DNA from 2 places in the Virgibacillus sp. L01 genome. Region 1 is predicted to be linked to the other one. Evidence: riboswitches for the same ligand, from Rfam matches in the RefSeq annotation. Region 1 holds a riboswitch; the other holds the start of a gene.
The links. A riboswitch is a leader RNA that binds a small molecule or an ion and turns the genes downstream of it on or off. The one in region 1 is predicted to bind S-adenosylmethionine.
Positions count from the first base shown of each region.

Region 1 (8,090 bases):
CTGTACTGCTGAGCATTGTCCTTTTGCTGAAGGTTATTATGACCGGATTAACGGGGCAATTCTGGATATTTTTGAAAATGAATCATTAATGAGCCGTACAGTGATTGAAGCCTATGCCCGGAAACATCGCGTTTGTCCATTTGAATTTTCGCTCGATCTTGCTTACACAGCAGACGCCGTTATTTGTGATTATAACTATATATTCGACCCTAGAGTGTCCCTGAAACGCTTAATAGAAGATCAGAAAAAACAAGCAGTGCTGCTCGTGGATGAGGCACATAACCTAGTCGATCGTGCGCGGGAAATGTACTCGGCGGTGTTGTTCAAATCAGCGTTTTTACAAGTACAAAAAGAATACAAAGATATAAATGGCGCTGTTGCTAAAGCCGCAAAGGCTGTCAATGTTTGTCTCGCAGAAAAGCGAACTCAGGAGAATATTGTAGAAAAACAACTAGATGAGGACCTGGCAGTTCTGGTGGAAAAGTTCACTGCAGTCGCAGAAGAAGAATTGGTTCAAACCCCGGAATCCAATCAACTTTTAGTGGATACTTATTTTGCTGCCAGTACCTTCGCAAAAATCTGCCGGCTCTATGATAAACGCTTTGTCTCTTATGTAGAAGTAGACAAGAACGAGGTAATGATGAAGCTGCTTTGCTTAGATCCATCGCACCTTCTCCAGCAAATGGGAAAAGGTTTCCGTTCTAAAGTTTTCTTTTCAGCTACACTTACACCAGCAGATTACTACAAAAATCTATTAGGAGGAACCAAGGATGACTATGTGTTATCCATCCCTTCTCCATTTGTCCATGAAAATGTAGAGATTCTGGTTAAGCCTTTGTCCACACGCTATCGTGACCGTGAACAGACACTGTTGCCAATGGTCCAGTTTATTCTTGATGCCCTGCAAAAATATGAAGGAAATTTCATCATCTTTTTCCCGTCCTATAACTATATGAATAAGGCTTTCGAAGTATTTAAAACAGAAGCACCAGATGTAAAAACAATTGTCCAGGAAACTGGGATGTCGGAGGAGTTACGGGAGGATTTCCTAACTGCCTTCAAAGCAAACGCAAATGAAAGAATAGTAGGATTTGCGGTTCTTGGTGGCGTTTTTTCAGAAGGGGTCGATTTGAAAGGAGACCGACTTTCTGGAGTCATGGTCGTTGGGGTCGGGCTTCCGCAGATTGGATTCGAACGAGATATTATCAAGGATTATTTCACTAATGAAGGACATAATGGCTTTGATTACGCCTACGTCTATCCTGGAATGAACAAAGTTCTGCAGGCTGGCGGCAGACTCATAAGGTCTGAGGACGATCAGGGGACCATTGTATTAATAGACGACAGATTTTTACAGCCAAAATATCAGAAGCTATTCCCGGAAGAGTGGCGGCAATATAGAGTGGTTTGAAGCATGCAATTTCTAACATTCTACTTGATCTTTTTCGGGTGCCCTTGCTGAACATAGTAGCCGTACCACCTGCAAGAGCGCCTCATTGTTATACCTGGTTTACGTTGTTATTGCTATTCTTGTTGTGTTTGTACAATGACCAGCTCCCTCCTTTGTTGGTATTTATAAAAATATACTTTCTTCATTTCCTATATTAGATTTATACCACTGTGCTTCAACAATTCCATTTAAAAAAGCGCCATCTCATAGAGAATGACGCTCATTACAATTCAGATTCAAGGAACCTGTCCCTATATCATTTTACGGAAAAATAGTTAAAAGAAATGAAAGTAGGTGGATCACTTCTACACATCCATGATCCAAATTATCCCGGAAGCATATGAAACCGAACCCATGTTACTAAAAAATGAAAATAGTACGCTGCTTTTTGCCATAAAAAAAACGCCAAAGATACTGACCTTACAGTATCTTTGGCGTGTTGAGGTGTCAAACTTTACTTCACTTCTATGGAAGCAAGACGTCCCCGTGCATCTATTCTCCCATCACTTCATCAATAGGTCTGATAACTGGTACAGCTGCACCTTCGTATTCTTCTTCAATAAAACTTGTCACTTCTTCAGAATGATAAATATCTACAATCTTTTGAAATGCTTCTTTATCCTTACGATCTGTGTGTGCTGCAATAATGTTAATGTATGGTACATTTTGATCGTCCTCACGAAAGATAGGATCATTTGTTGGATTTAGACCTGCAGCAATTGCAACATCTGAGTTAATAATTGCTGCTGTTGCATCTTGTAAGCCGCGTGCAGTTTGGCCAGCAGTTACAGTAACGATATCAAGATTCTTTGGATTTTTTGTAATACTATCTAGTCCACCAGATCCATTAAACCCTTCTTCTAGCGTAATTAGTTCAGCTTTTTGTAAGAGCATTAATGCTCTTCCCAGGTTTGTTGGTTCTTTTGGAAGGATAATTTGAGCGCCATCTTCAAGTTCACTTACTTCTTTTACTTCATTTGAATAAATACCCATCGGCCAAATAGCTGTTGTTCCAATAGCTGATAAATTCAAATCACGTTCTTTAATAAAAGATTCAAAATAACTTATTGTTTGGAATGCGTTAAGATCAATTTCGCCGTTATCTAGCGCAATGTTCGGTTGTACATAATCACTAAATTGTATAATTTCAATATTTATGCCCTCTTCTTTAGCTAGTTTTTTCACTAGCTCCCATGTAGGGGTTTCTGCCGTTGTAGTTCCTACTTTAACGGTAGTTTCGTCATTACCCGATCCACAACCGGTAATAAATAATAATAATAGAATTAGAATCGTAAATAGTTTTTTCATAGTTAGTCTCCTTCATATAGCTGTAGTAGTTGAATCAGATTCTTCTGATTTTCTTAGATAAATAATTTCCTAAAGATTGAATAAGTTGGACCATAATCACAAGGATTAATACCGTAATAACCATAACTTCTGTTTGGAACTGGTTGTAACCATATGAGATGGCTAAGTCGCCAATACCGCCGCCTCCTACAGCTCCCGCCATAGCTGTGGCACCAATTAGACCAATAATGCCGATTGTTAAGCCTAGGATTAATGAACCTAGTGCCTCTGGCAAAAGGAACTTCCAAATTATTTGCCAAGGTGTTGCTCCCATAGCTTCCGCGAGTTCAATTGTACCTGAACCAACTTCCAACAACGAGTTTTCTACCAATCTTCCTATGTATGGCGCTGTATAAAACACTAATGGCACAATTGCAGCAGTCGTGCCAATAGAAGTTCCTACGATTATCCGAGTAATAGGAATAATTGCAACGATTAGGATAATAAATGGAATCGATCGCAGCGTATTAACAATAATATTCAATACTTTAAAAACAGCTTTATTTTCCAGTATCCCTTGTTCCCTCGTTATAACTAAAATAATTCCCAATGGAACACCAATTAAAATAGAAATGATGAAAGTCACAATGATCATATACAGTGTTTCATTCATTGACCCGAGAAGTTCAGGCCAGAACCAGGACCAATTAAATTCCATCTGGTACAACCTCCTTGATCGTTACTTTTTGCCCTTTGATATAGTCAACTGCGTTATTGATTTCACTTTGTTGTCCATTAAATGCCACAATAATATTACCAAATGGTTCCCCTTGGAGCTCTGTGATCGTCCCATGAATAACATTAACATCGACAGAGAACTTTTTCGCAACATCTGACAGGAGTGGATTATTGGCATATTCTCCTTTATAAAGGATCCGAAAAACAGAATGTAACGTACCTTTTTGTGAAATCTTTCTTAATGTAGCTTCAGGTAATGCGTCGTTAAGTATAGTACGGACAAAACTTCTGGCGATGGTTGTTTTTGGTTCTGTAAACAAGTTAATGATGGAATCCTGTTCCACAATAACACCGGCATCCAGTACGGCGACTCTATCACAAATGTCCCTAATTACGTTCATCTCATGCGTGATTAACAAGATTGTAATTCCCAATTCATCTCTTACCTGTTTTAATAAATCCAAAACTGAGTTAGTTGTATCTGGATCAAGAGAAGAAGTAGCCTCGTCACACAACAGTAAGTGTGGGTCTGTTGCCAGCGATCTAGCAATACCAATTCTTTGCTTTTGGCCTCCGGAAAGTTGTTCAGGATAATGATTTGCTTTATCCTCCAGTCCGACAAAAGACAGCAGTTCTGTCACTTTTTCTTCAATCGCTTGTTTTGAATAGCCCTCTAATATAAGCGGCATAGCAACATTTCCGAAAGCAGTTTTAGAATGCAGTAAATTAAATTGTTGAAAAATCATCCCAATTTTCTTCCGTTCTGTCCTTAACTCCTTTGGGGACAAGTTAGTTAAAGCCTTCCCGTTGATTTCTACTTTACCTGAAGTAGGCTTTTCTAATAAGTTTACACACCGGATTAATGAACTCTTTCCAGCTCCACTATACCCAACTACACCGAATATTTCTCCTTTTTTAATATCAAGGTTAATATCTTTTAATGCCTCGACTGGGTTTTCTTCGTTTTCACCATATACCTTTTGAATTCCGTCAAGTACTAACATGTACGTATTCTCCTTTACTCCCTTAAAACACTTCAGGTGATATCCCTTCACCAAATACAAAAAAGAGCCTTCATAACGAAAGAGGCTCTAATCATAAACCTTATCTTTCAGAATATTTCCTGTAGGAATTAGCACCTTTCATTAAAGAAGGTTGCTGGATATCATCGGGCCTTGTCCCTCCATCACTCTTGATAAGTAATATTAAGTTATTATCTAACGGTTCCTAATATACTAATATAATTATTGCGAAATTGTCAACATTTTAAAATAATTTGTCGAATAAAAGTTGATTAGCGGTTTATTTTTGTACAAACCTTTGAATGGAAAACGGACTAATGTCGAGTTGCGACTTGTGATCTTCTGTTACTAATTGACTCAGAATTTCTCCAACAACACTACTAAATTTAAAGCCGTGACCAGAAAAGCCACAAGCAACAGCAACATGATCATGGTTCGGATGTTTATCGATAATAAAATCTGAATCCGGGGTATTCGTATAGGTACAAGCTTTCCCCAGTTTATGTTGCCCCACCTCAGGTATACACCGCTCTGCGAAACGTGTAACATCCTGTTTGTCTTGTTCATAAGTGCCGAATGTTTCTAAAGGTTTACTCATATCTCTTGGACGTCCACCGTCGTGTCGACCAATTTTAACACCTGCTTCTTTAATGCTTGGAAAGCCGTAATAGGTTTCTGTAGGCAATTCAAACGAGAAGGCTGGAAATGCAGTAGAATCATAGATGCTCTCATCCGTTTCAAACCACGAGAATGTATTCCTTAATTCCTGTAAAGGTAAATCTAATCCGATTAATGGAAGCAAATTTCTAGTGCCAGCCCCAGGCGTTACAATTAACGATTCCGCTGTAAAACTTTCCTGTTGAGTTTCCACCTGTACATGGTTATCAAAAATAGAAATGGAGGTCACTGGCGAGTTAGGCTTAAATTCAGCACCATGTTTCAGTGCCCCTTCTCTAAAAGCCCGGATACAATTCTCACTCATTAAAACACCTGAATCCAATTCATAGCAGCCTATGTACCCTTCTGGAACATTAAATCCTTCCCAGCGATTATTAATGTCTTCAGCCGTTAACTGTTCAACATTTAACGAATAATCCTTTGCGCTTTTTTTTACATTTTGAATAAAATTGGAGTTTGGCTGAGCAATATTAACAACACCAGTATTTACAAAAATATCTTCATCTGACGTCTCTTGAAGCTGACTCCATAACTTCTGTGCTCGTAGTGCCATTTCCGTATAATTTGCACCTTCTCCATAAGCATGCCGTATAATCCTCGTCTCCCCATGATGGGAGCCTTCCGCATGTGGTGGATTATGAGAGTCTATTAGCAGGACACGCTTCCCTTGTTTTGCTAAATAGTAGCCAGCTGACATCCCCATTGAGCCAGCACCAACGATAATAACTTCATAGTCCATGTAATATCCTCCTACCGTAACGACTGAAATTAAAGTCAAATCTATAATAATATGAATAATACATTCATCTGGGATGGAATTCAATAATTTAATTAATAGAATATAATTATAATCTTTACCTAAACAGCTTTCCAGCTTATCCGAGCATCTTGCTTAGAAAACGGCTCAACATATGAAGGAAAACGAATTGCTGACATGCATCATATCGGGATAAAGCGAAAAACCCCGATTCTGATTAACCCAAGCAAAAACATCTTCACCTTCCCAACCCACAGTCCAACTGATTTTGCGTACAGCTGGATTCTTTACAGCCATGTACAAGATATAAAGCCTTTTCGAAATAAACCAAACTCCAAATCAATTAAATGGCCAAAACCACCAAATGGATGTGTCTAATTATACACTTGAAAGATAGTTCCAGCGGACAGGGATGTGCCTGTGGAAATTTATTTAACGATGGCAGGGGATATAAAACCAACAAGTAATATATATCCCCACGCATATCAGTGTAACACTATAAAAAACACTTAATAACTTAGCGCATAAGCGAAGCGGGGGCTGACCCCAATATTTTCATGAAGCAAGGCATACTGTGACCTAGATTTAATACAATAAGTCGATTAAATTACTTAAGTAGTCTCTGTCCCACAAGATTGTATTTGTTTTTTTGGCTAGATCATTGGCAGCTCTAGTAAAATAATTATTTGTTACAACCATGTGCTTTTCAGCTTTATAATAATTCCCTCCAGATACGACCTCCTGAACTGCTTTGTTCCCTACTTTAGAGCTATAACATTTCGATTGAATTGCTATACATTCATTATCTTTGTACACCAACAAGTCAGCACCCTGATCACCTGAAACTTTTGTTTCCTCAATTTTATAGCCCAATCTATTAAAAAGCTCCGATAAGAATTTTTCAAATTCAATCCCAGTCATATTGTCAATATGTCTTAGACTAATACGTTTATTATCACCAGAAATATCTTCACTCTCTAATCTTTGTTCGAGTTTAGTTATTTGTTGTTCCAATTTATACTCTTCTATAACTTCATCAATTTTTTTACTTATCTTTTTTAGATTCCACCTATAGCTTGTAATCTGTTTGTCAAAAAATAGCTTAGATAAGAAGTGTAAATTAGAAGCAAATTCTATATTTTCTACGCCAATTGATTTAAGGTACATATGCGAGGCAGTAGAAATATTAATATGTTCACCTTCAGGAATTAGATCACCATATTTATTTAGGCAATCAATATAGTTTTTCTTATCAATTTTATCGATGAAAACTTTGCATATTATTGATTTGTTTCTTTTAACCTTAACCCCCTTTTTTTCTAGCAATTTCATAAAAATCTTAAAGTTATTTTGGTAGAAATCGACCAACGTTCTAGCTAATTCATCACCTAGCTCAGTCCTTTGATAGTTATTTAAGCTATTATCTTTAACAACACATATAAAGGCTTCTAAAGCACCGGGAGCTAACAAAAAAGTCGGAGTAACTTTTTCCAGTAACCTATCCATTTCTGATTCAATTTTAGAGATATCATCAAGCTTATTTTTTTTCTTAATAAAAGTATCTACTTCAGATTTTTCAATTTCTTTGTTAAATTTGTGTATAAGTTTAATTATCCTCACGCTCCAAAAAGTGTACTCTAATACATTTTATAATAGAATATAAAATTTTTCTATGAGCGTTAGATCAAAACTCTTACTGGTAGAGGGAAATTTATTAGGATAAAACCAGCACGATAATATAAACGTACTTAAGTTAGACTTATTCTACGGGTTTCTGAATATATAGATAAACTTCAGGGGTGATTCAGGGAAGCCTCTAAGCGCTTTTTCGTTAAATTTATTAGCTTTATACCTGCTATTACCACTCTTAATACTTAATAGTCCCTAAACGCTTGCTGAGGCTCATGGTGGTGATTCTTTTTTGGGGATTAATCAGCACTCTTCTTTAAATAAACAAAACCACAAAGCAATCATTACCTTTATAAATGTCCAGCAGATACCAATTAATGTTCCATCAAAAAGCTAAAGGGACGGTTCACTTGAAATCAAAAGAACCGTCCCCATGCTTGATGTGTTAGAATGATACTCGAAAAGACCTGTAGTAGTAAAAGATGGGAGATGGTTAGAAATGACCGTAGAATTAGAGCAATATGAAAAG
Region 1 is NZ_JBQQCP010000001.1:603,037-611,126, forward strand. It holds gene ACTWQM_RS02715 (ATP-dependent DNA helicase) at 1-1,411, shown strand, start outside; gene ACTWQM_RS02720 (MetQ/NlpA family ABC transporter substrate-binding protein) at 1,943-2,758, opposite strand; gene ACTWQM_RS02725 (methionine ABC transporter permease) at 2,793-3,455, opposite strand; gene ACTWQM_RS02730 (methionine ABC transporter ATP-binding protein) at 3,445-4,479, opposite strand; SAM riboswitch class I at 4,577-4,677, opposite strand; gene solA (N-methyl-L-tryptophan oxidase) at 4,778-5,914, opposite strand; gene ACTWQM_RS02740 (competence protein ComK) at 6,053-6,310, shown strand; gene ACTWQM_RS02745 (restriction endonuclease) at 6,518-7,552, opposite strand; gene ACTWQM_RS02750 (hypothetical protein) at 8,061-8,090, shown strand, end outside.

Region 2 (8,090 bases), on a different contig from region 1:
ATCAGACGATAATTGAACAGAATGAAGAGGTTATTTCTCTACTAAAAGATATTAAAAAATAACAGCATCTTTGTAATGGTGAACAATAAAATGGAGGTCGTATTATGAAGATTATTACTAATGGAGATAGAAGTTTTGATTTAGAAAAGTTACTCGCTAAACCTCTATTTGCTCATTTAGCCACGGTCGATAAGGATGCCCCGAGAGATACACCAGTTTGGTTTCACTGGGAGAAACAGCAGCTTTGGATAATTGGTACACCTTCAGATACCTTCCCAAAGCGGATAAAGAATAATCCAAAATGCGCGATAGGGATTGTCGACTTTGACCCTGAAACGGGATTGGTTTTACATGCTGGGTTTAGAGGAACTGCAGCAGTTATGCCGTTTGATAATATAATTGCAAATCGGCTGCTTTCACGTTATTTGGGGCAGGATGAAAACAATTGGGATCCACGTTTTAAAAATTTAAATAAAAGTAACGTCTTGATTCGTTTCACACCTGAAACTGTTGTTGTTCGGGATCAGTCATATTTAGCAACCTGAAGATGTTTATTATAGACGTCTAACGAATTCTTAGTAGGAAAAGGGAGGTCAAAATGTACTTAAAAATATTTGAGGACATTATTAGTATTTTACAAAACGATTATGCGGGTTGTTTGGATAAGAGGGGTTGGGATAATCCAGATTTTTACCGTGACAAAATACGGGGATCAGGCAATATGAATGATGAAAAGTTTGAGGGAATTGTTCAAGATTATTTACTGGATTTTAAAGATTTACATATGGCGTTTAAATATACCGCACAATCAACTGAAATGGAAGATGAAGTTAGGTTTGCCGTTAGAAGGTATGACGATTTACTTTATGTTGTGTCTAGTGCAAAGGAAGATAGAGTGAAAAAAGGTTATGCTATAACAGCGTTAGATGGCTCAACAGTTCCAGAATTAGTAAATATTCATAAAAGAAGATTGATGGAAACGGAGGCAGAACGGGAAAATTGGAGTGCGATTCTTCCGCAATACAAAAATGCTGAGGTTATAAGTGAATCAGGGAAATCTTTTACTTTTGAACTCAAGAAGTCTCCAAAAGAAAGCTTCCAGCCAGAGTATTCAATAAAAGAAATCTCGGAGGATACATTATTTTTAACATTAACAGACTTTATGAATCATAATGCTATCTCAAAGTTAATCGATGAAAATCGTTCACTTTTAACTTCTCGTAAAAACCTGATCATTGATGTTCGTGTAAACAGAGGTGGAAGTGACTTAGCTTATTTTGATTTACTTCCTTTTCTTTTTGAAGGAGAAGGAAAAGAAATAGATTTAAATGGATTTGATGAGGGTTCTATGTTAACCAACTGTACAAGTCGAAATGTAGAACTGAGAACACATTTGCTTAAAAGTGCTTTTTCTTCTATTGAAGACGAGGTAACACGAAATCAAATAAATGCTTTCATTAAACAATTAGAGGAGAACAAGGATAAGGGCTTTGTTGAACTTGATTTTGGAGAAATGGATGGTAGTTTTTCAATTAAAACCAAATCTGGTCCAGAACAAGTTATTCTTTTGACTGATGTCTATTGCGGAAGTTCAGGCGATTCATTTGTTGAGCTTTGCAAAAATTCTTCAAAGGTCACTGTAATTGGAAGACCAACATTAGGTTTAAATGATTATTCTAATCTTGCCATTATGAGTTGGGAGAACAAATTCAAACTATCGTATCCTACGTCAAAATTATCCACCGTTGATAAAGGAAAGGGTATGAGAGGCGTTGGAATCCAACCTGATATTTATATTCCCTGGACACCTGAACATATAGACGTGGATTTGGATGTTAGAAAGGCACTTGAGTTAATTTAATTGTAGGGGTGGGATTTAATGGGACATTTAATTCTTTCTGGTGGTGGAGATAAGGAGCAATCGAAGGAAATTGATTTGTATTTTATAAAACACATTAATCCGAAAAAACCAATGTTATATATTCCTATCGCAATGAATGGTGTTATCCCTTATGAAGAATGTTTCAAATGGGCGTATAGTGTTTTTAACCCACTAGGAATAGATATCACTATGTGGACCAATGTAGATAATAAATCTTTTGATGATCTTAAACAGTTCTCGGCAATTTATATCGGTGGCGGAAATACGTTTAACTTATTAAGGGAGTTTAGGATATCTCAATTTGATATCCTTTTAAAGGAATACATAGTGACTGAGGGTATTGTCTATGGAGGGAGTGCTGGAGCGATAATATTGGGTTCAAACATTATGACCTGTGCTCATATGGATCCAAACAACACAGATTTACAAAGCATTAATGGGCTTAATCTTATAAGTGACTATTCCATTTGGTGTCACTATGAAGCTGGAAATGAAAGTTTGATATCGAGCTTTATCAAAGATTATAAGAAGTCTGTTATTGCATTAAGAGATGGAACTGGTGTCGCTGTTAGTGATGAAGGTATAAAAGTAATAGGGAATTCATCAGCCATTTCTTTTACTAATGAGGGGAAAGAAATGGTTCATCCAGGTTCCTTTATTTAAAGTACTTCTTCTTGAAATTAACCAGATTAAGCGGGGGATATAATGAATGCAGGAGAGAAAGTAGCAATCGTTGCGGATATTCATGGAAATAGTGCGGCTTTGAAGGCTGTTTTGGATGATATTGATAAAGATGAACAAATTAAACACATTTATTGTCTTGGGGATTTAATCGGTATTGGTCATGAAACAAATGAAGTTCTTGAGTTGTTATTTTCCCGTAACGATATATCTTTTGTGATGGGAAATCATGATGAAGCAGTTTTAAAAATACTTGATGGAAATGAGCCAGGGAGTGTTGGAGATGAGAGGGAGCATCATAAATGGATTGCCTCAGGGCTGGATGAGAAACTTATCTCTAGGCTCAAAAGTATTCCAATGAGACAAAATGCAAGAATAAACGGAGAGAACTTTTTGTTTATACATTATCACTTGAATGCACAAGATGAATTTTTGCCAATTGATAATCAGCCAACTTCAAAAAGACTTGATGATATTTATGAATTAACTGATGCGGATGTTATTTGTTTTGGACACCATCATACAGTTCATCATTTTAAGTCTAAAGAAAGACTTTACCTTAACCCGAGTTCATTAGGTTGTACCCCTAAACCCCTTGCACCATATGCTAAATTGCAGGTTGGGGAATTTGGTCAAATTAATGTTTCTTTTATTGAAGTATCCTATGATAACAAGGAATTTTTACTTGGATATGAAAAGTTGAATGTTCCAGCTGGAGATGATATTCTCAAAAATTTTCATGGTAACCAACATTTAAATATATCTAAATAAGAGGAGATTTTATAATATCCACAAAAAAAGGAAAGTTTCTGGAAGAATTCAATGAAGCATTCTTAAATGGCAATATGGATTATGTTGTTGCGAATATTACAGATGATATTCAATGGACTATTGTAGGAGAGTCACCAATACAGGGGAAAAGTGATTTCACGAAGGCTTTTGAGATGATGTAACCAGGTGGAACACAGGAGTTAAAAATAAGCAATATTATTACACATGGGATTACTGCTGCTGTGGAAGGCACAGTAAGAGTTATTGATGAATCTGGCAGTCTTAAGCTATATGCCTTTTGTGATATTTATCGGCTTAATAGGTTCAAAGATCCAAAAGTAAAGGAGTTAACATCGTATGTAATGGAAGTAAATGAATAGCGCAAAAAAATTTTATATAAAAGTCTCCCTTTTTATGACTTTTTCTGTTAGTATATGCTAAGTGGAATGACGCAATCAAAAGTGGGGGGACAGAGTGATGAAAAATACGTTAATTACAATTATTTGGATTACTGGCATTTATTGTTTTTGTCATATTTTATTTGATTTAAATACGAACCAATCATTAGTATTGTTAGGTAGGGATGTGCAGATTACGATTAGTCTATTAACTAGGGTAGTTGAATTACTATTTTTGGTTAGTCTGTTCACCTATACATTTAAGTATACGGAGAAAAGTCCAGCAAAAAATTGTCATTAGATCAAAAGAAGCTTGCAGAGAAATCGATTCTCTGCAAGCTTCTTTATTTATTACTTGTTATAAGTTCCCCAGACTTCTTCACTCAGATTAACAATATATTTCAGTTTATTCCATTGCTGCTCTTCCGTTAACTTATTGCCGTGATGTGTTGAAGCAAAGCCGCATTGTGGGCTTAAAGATAGTTGCTCGAGTGGTACATATTGTGATGCTTCCTTGATTCGTGCTTTAATTGTTTCTTTGTCTTCAAGTTCTCCGTTCTTTGATGTTACAAGACCTAATACGACTTGCGCACCGCCGTTTGGAATATGTTCTAGTGGTTTGAAGTCACCTGAGCGATCGTCATCATATTCCAGGAAGAAGCCGTCTACTTTTTCTTTTGCCAATAATGTAGGAGCGATTAGGGAATAACTTCCTTCAAATGCCCAGGTAGATTGGTAGTTTCCTCGGCATAAGTGTGTTGTGACAATTAAGTCCTCAGGCTTATTCTCTAAAGCGCCATTAACTACTCGTAACGCCAGGTCAATTAAATCTTCTCTTGAATATTTCCCCTCATTAAATGGGATATCTGGAGCGGATAGTCCAGCGATGTATACATCATCTAATTGCAGGTATCGTACACCGGCATCGTAAAATGCTTTGATCGCATCCTGGTAGGTTTTAATAATATCACTTGCATAGTCTTCGATGTTTGGATAGATATCTGTATTATGAATGCGAGCGTTAAAGAGCTGGTTAGGACTAGGAATAGCTTGCTTTACGAGTGCCCGTCCATCAACAATTTCGTTTAAATCAGTGAAATCTTTTAGGAATGGGTGGTCCGGATTAAATGAAACCTTACCAGTATTCCGTACGTCATATTTCTCTGTTTCCAATCCCTCGAATTGGTATCCTTGCTCAGGTACATATCCTTCAATTCCGTTTAGATGCTCTAGAAAGTCCAAGTGAAACCATGTACGGCGAAACTCCCCGTCTGTAACAACTTCTAAGCCAAGTTCAATTTGCTTATCAACAACACGCTTGATTTCTTTTGTCTCGACCTCTCGTAATTGTTCTGCTGTAAGTTTGCCTTCCTTGTATTCTAGTCTTGCTTTGTGTAAATTATCCGGGCGTAGTAAGCTTCCGACGTGCTCTGCTCTGAATGGTGGTGCTTTTGTTAATGATACTGACATGCAAATTCCTTCTTTCTGATTTTAAAAATTAATTTGTATTAGTTAAAATCTTTACGCTTTTAACCGGTAGTTCTGATTATGTTCTTGGAGTGTTTTATCTGTCCCGAACAAGAAATGCTTTTCCATGTCTGGGGAATATTTCGAGTTTACTGTTTTAACTCCTACAGCTTCAGCTACTGAACGCAGCATTGCTGGTGAGGCACCGCAACAAAGGCCAATATAATTTATCCCGATGTCGTTTGCCTCTTTTGCCCAGGCTGCCAGTTCGTATCGGTTATGGTAAAGCGGGTCAAGTGCAGTCGGAAAAGTTGTTTCTAAAGGCAGATGGCAGCTGCATCCTCCATCCGGTAAATTAAAGAATGTCGGGTTTTCATCAGTAGTGCGGTATGGGATAGGAAGTCCACCCACATAGCCATCTACATTGTTACGTATGTCAGCAAGGTAAGGCTGCATTGTTTCAGGACCCCGGAAACAATTCATGCCCACAACCAGTGCGCCATTTTCAGAAAGAATTTTACATGATTCTTCTACAGTGTAGCCATCCCTTAATACATTTTCTCCCATTAGTCCGAACGTGATGACTGCTGGTAGGTCCTGTTTCAAAATTTCTTCCAGGGCTATTTGTGCCTCTTCATGGTAATAGAATGTTTCCCCATTAATGAAATCGACGCCCTCTTCCTTGCACCATTTTATCATTTCGGCAAAAATACCTCTGACTTTAGTCTTGGATTCAGGGTCTTCGGGATCGAAAATATTGGTATTTGAGATATTTCCAGCCACCAACGCTTCTTCGCTGGGATGTTCTTTAGCAACCTCTTTTGCTAAGCGGACAGCATTTCGGTTTAATGGCTCTAGTAGATCTTCTTTGCCAATAATACGCATTTTTTCCCTGTGTGCATTATACGTAAAGGCTAATACAACGTCTGAGCCTGCGTACATATAATCTCTATATGCCTGTTTAAGCGCTTCTGGGTTATCAAGTGCAACCTCTGGAACAAATGATCCTGCTTGCAAATACCCTCTACGTTCTAATTCAAATAAATACCCTTCTCCAACAATAACAGTTCCATCTTTTAAACGTTCTTCTAAATTACGCTTCAATCGTTTTCCTCCTCTTAAATAAAATAAAAAAGCCCACTTCTGAAAATAGAAGAGGGTTTGTTACCGTTAAGTATCACTCTCCTTATCTTCAAGCTTTAAGCATTTCAGCTTCTGGAATTAGCACAGTATTTAAAATCTGTTGCTGAGGTTTCAACGGGCCAGTCCCTCCACCTCTCTGGATAAGAAAATTATTCAATTTTGTATTATTGAATACAATACAACTCTTGCAAATGAATGTCAAGAATATTTTTAGCATTTGAATTAATTTCATCATTCAATAATAAAACAGTAAATCCAAACTATTTGTAATTTGCTATCCCTGTTGATTTCCACTGCAGGCGGACGCTTTCCATGGGCATGGCTTGAGCCTCCTTGCCCCGGCAAGAGGTATGCCGGCGTCGTCCGCAAAGGACGGTTTTTCATTTAGTCGCACTGCGGGGTCTCAAGGCTCATGCTCATTCCGCTTGGTTCAATCGCAAATACATTTGCTATTCCCGCAGGAGTTGCCGCCCTCCGTTTCAATCAATGATAAAAGTACTTTGAATGAGCGATTTTCCTTTTGATAAAACACATTTGTCCAAGCTTATATATTTTCAACTTCTCTAACTAAAGCTTCCGGTCGTTTAAATGTATAACACTAAACACAATTGTGCCCACGGATTTGCCGGATCCTCATTCCGCTATTTACCCTTTTTAGCCATATTTTTAACTGATATTGGGTAAATAACGGAACGAGGATCCGCTTCAAGCCTAACAGGACGGTTTTTCACCCATTTAACGGAACCACGATCCGCTTCATTACTTTGAGATTCACATTCCGATAACCTTTCTTCTCATTTCTGCCACTACCTCTCTAATAATCAACATAATAGGATCGGAATTGGATTGGACTAGATGAGAGCTCGAAATCAGTAGAATTCGCCTCAGGATCAGCGAAAATAAACACCATCAAAATTTAAATCCTTTTTCAGGGTTGTTTGAACGTGGTATATGTTAAAATTGCGTTAGAGAGTTGTTGTAGAGGAGGCCAATCCATGAATGTCGTATCCATTGACTTTGAGACGGCGAATGAAAAAAGAAACAGTCCCTGTGCGATCGGTGTTGTTGTCGCCAATGAAAATGGAATTGTTGATGAATTTTATAGTTTAATAAATCCAATGATGCATTTTAGTTCGTTTAATACGCGTATTCATGGGATACGAGAGGAAGATGTGGCAGATGCGCCGACGTTCGCAGAATTGTGGCCGACGCTCAGTGATTATTTATCTCATAACATAGTTATTGCGCATAACGCCAGTTTTGATATGAGTGTCATTCGAAATACATTGGATTACTTTAACCTTACATATCCTGAAATGGATTATCTTTGTACGGTGAATATTTCAAAAAGAATTTGGCCCGAGTTAAAGAATCATAAGTTAAATACGGTAGCTGGTTATCACGGCATTACTTTTGAGCATCACCATGCACTTGAGGATGCTAGAGTTGCTGCCAAAATTTTAATGAAGGCTTTTGAGACATACGAGACAGATGAAATGGATATATTTCTTAAGAGGTGCAGTATTTCGAAAGGGAGAATTTATGAACGGGGTTACTTTCCGCCGAAAGTGAAGCGGACGAAAAAGAGTAGAAAGCTTTATTTCTAAAATATATCAAGGGGAGTTGGATTGCATATGAAGATACTTGTTGTAGGTGCAGCTGGGACAATTGGCAAAGAGATTGTAAGAGAACTAGGAGAGAATCACTCAATAATTCGTGCTGGACGAAATGGGGCAGATGTTTCTGTT
Region 2 is NZ_JBQQCP010000002.1:22,899-30,988, forward strand. It holds gene ACTWQM_RS05155 (hypothetical protein) at 1-62, shown strand, start outside; gene ACTWQM_RS05160 (pyridoxamine 5'-phosphate oxidase family protein) at 105-545, shown strand; gene ACTWQM_RS05165 (S41 family peptidase) at 599-1,861, shown strand; gene ACTWQM_RS05170 (Type 1 glutamine amidotransferase-like domain-containing protein) at 1,880-2,545, shown strand; gene ACTWQM_RS05175 (metallophosphoesterase family protein) at 2,588-3,334, shown strand; gene ACTWQM_RS05180 (hypothetical protein) at 3,577-3,714, shown strand; gene ACTWQM_RS05185 (hypothetical protein) at 3,812-4,033, shown strand; gene ACTWQM_RS05190 (5-methyltetrahydropteroyltriglutamate--homocysteine S-methyltransferase) at 4,084-5,202, opposite strand; gene ACTWQM_RS05195 (homocysteine S-methyltransferase family protein) at 5,254-6,303, opposite strand; SAM riboswitch class I at 6,383-6,489, opposite strand; gene ACTWQM_RS05200 (3'-5' exonuclease) at 7,338-7,949, shown strand; gene ACTWQM_RS05205 (short chain dehydrogenase) at 7,977-8,090, shown strand, end outside.
Region 2: linked by a shared signal. The riboswitch ahead of ACTWQM_RS05195 (homocysteine S-methyltransferase family protein) and the one ahead of ACTWQM_RS02730 (methionine ABC transporter ATP-binding protein) in region 1 are both predicted to bind S-adenosylmethionine.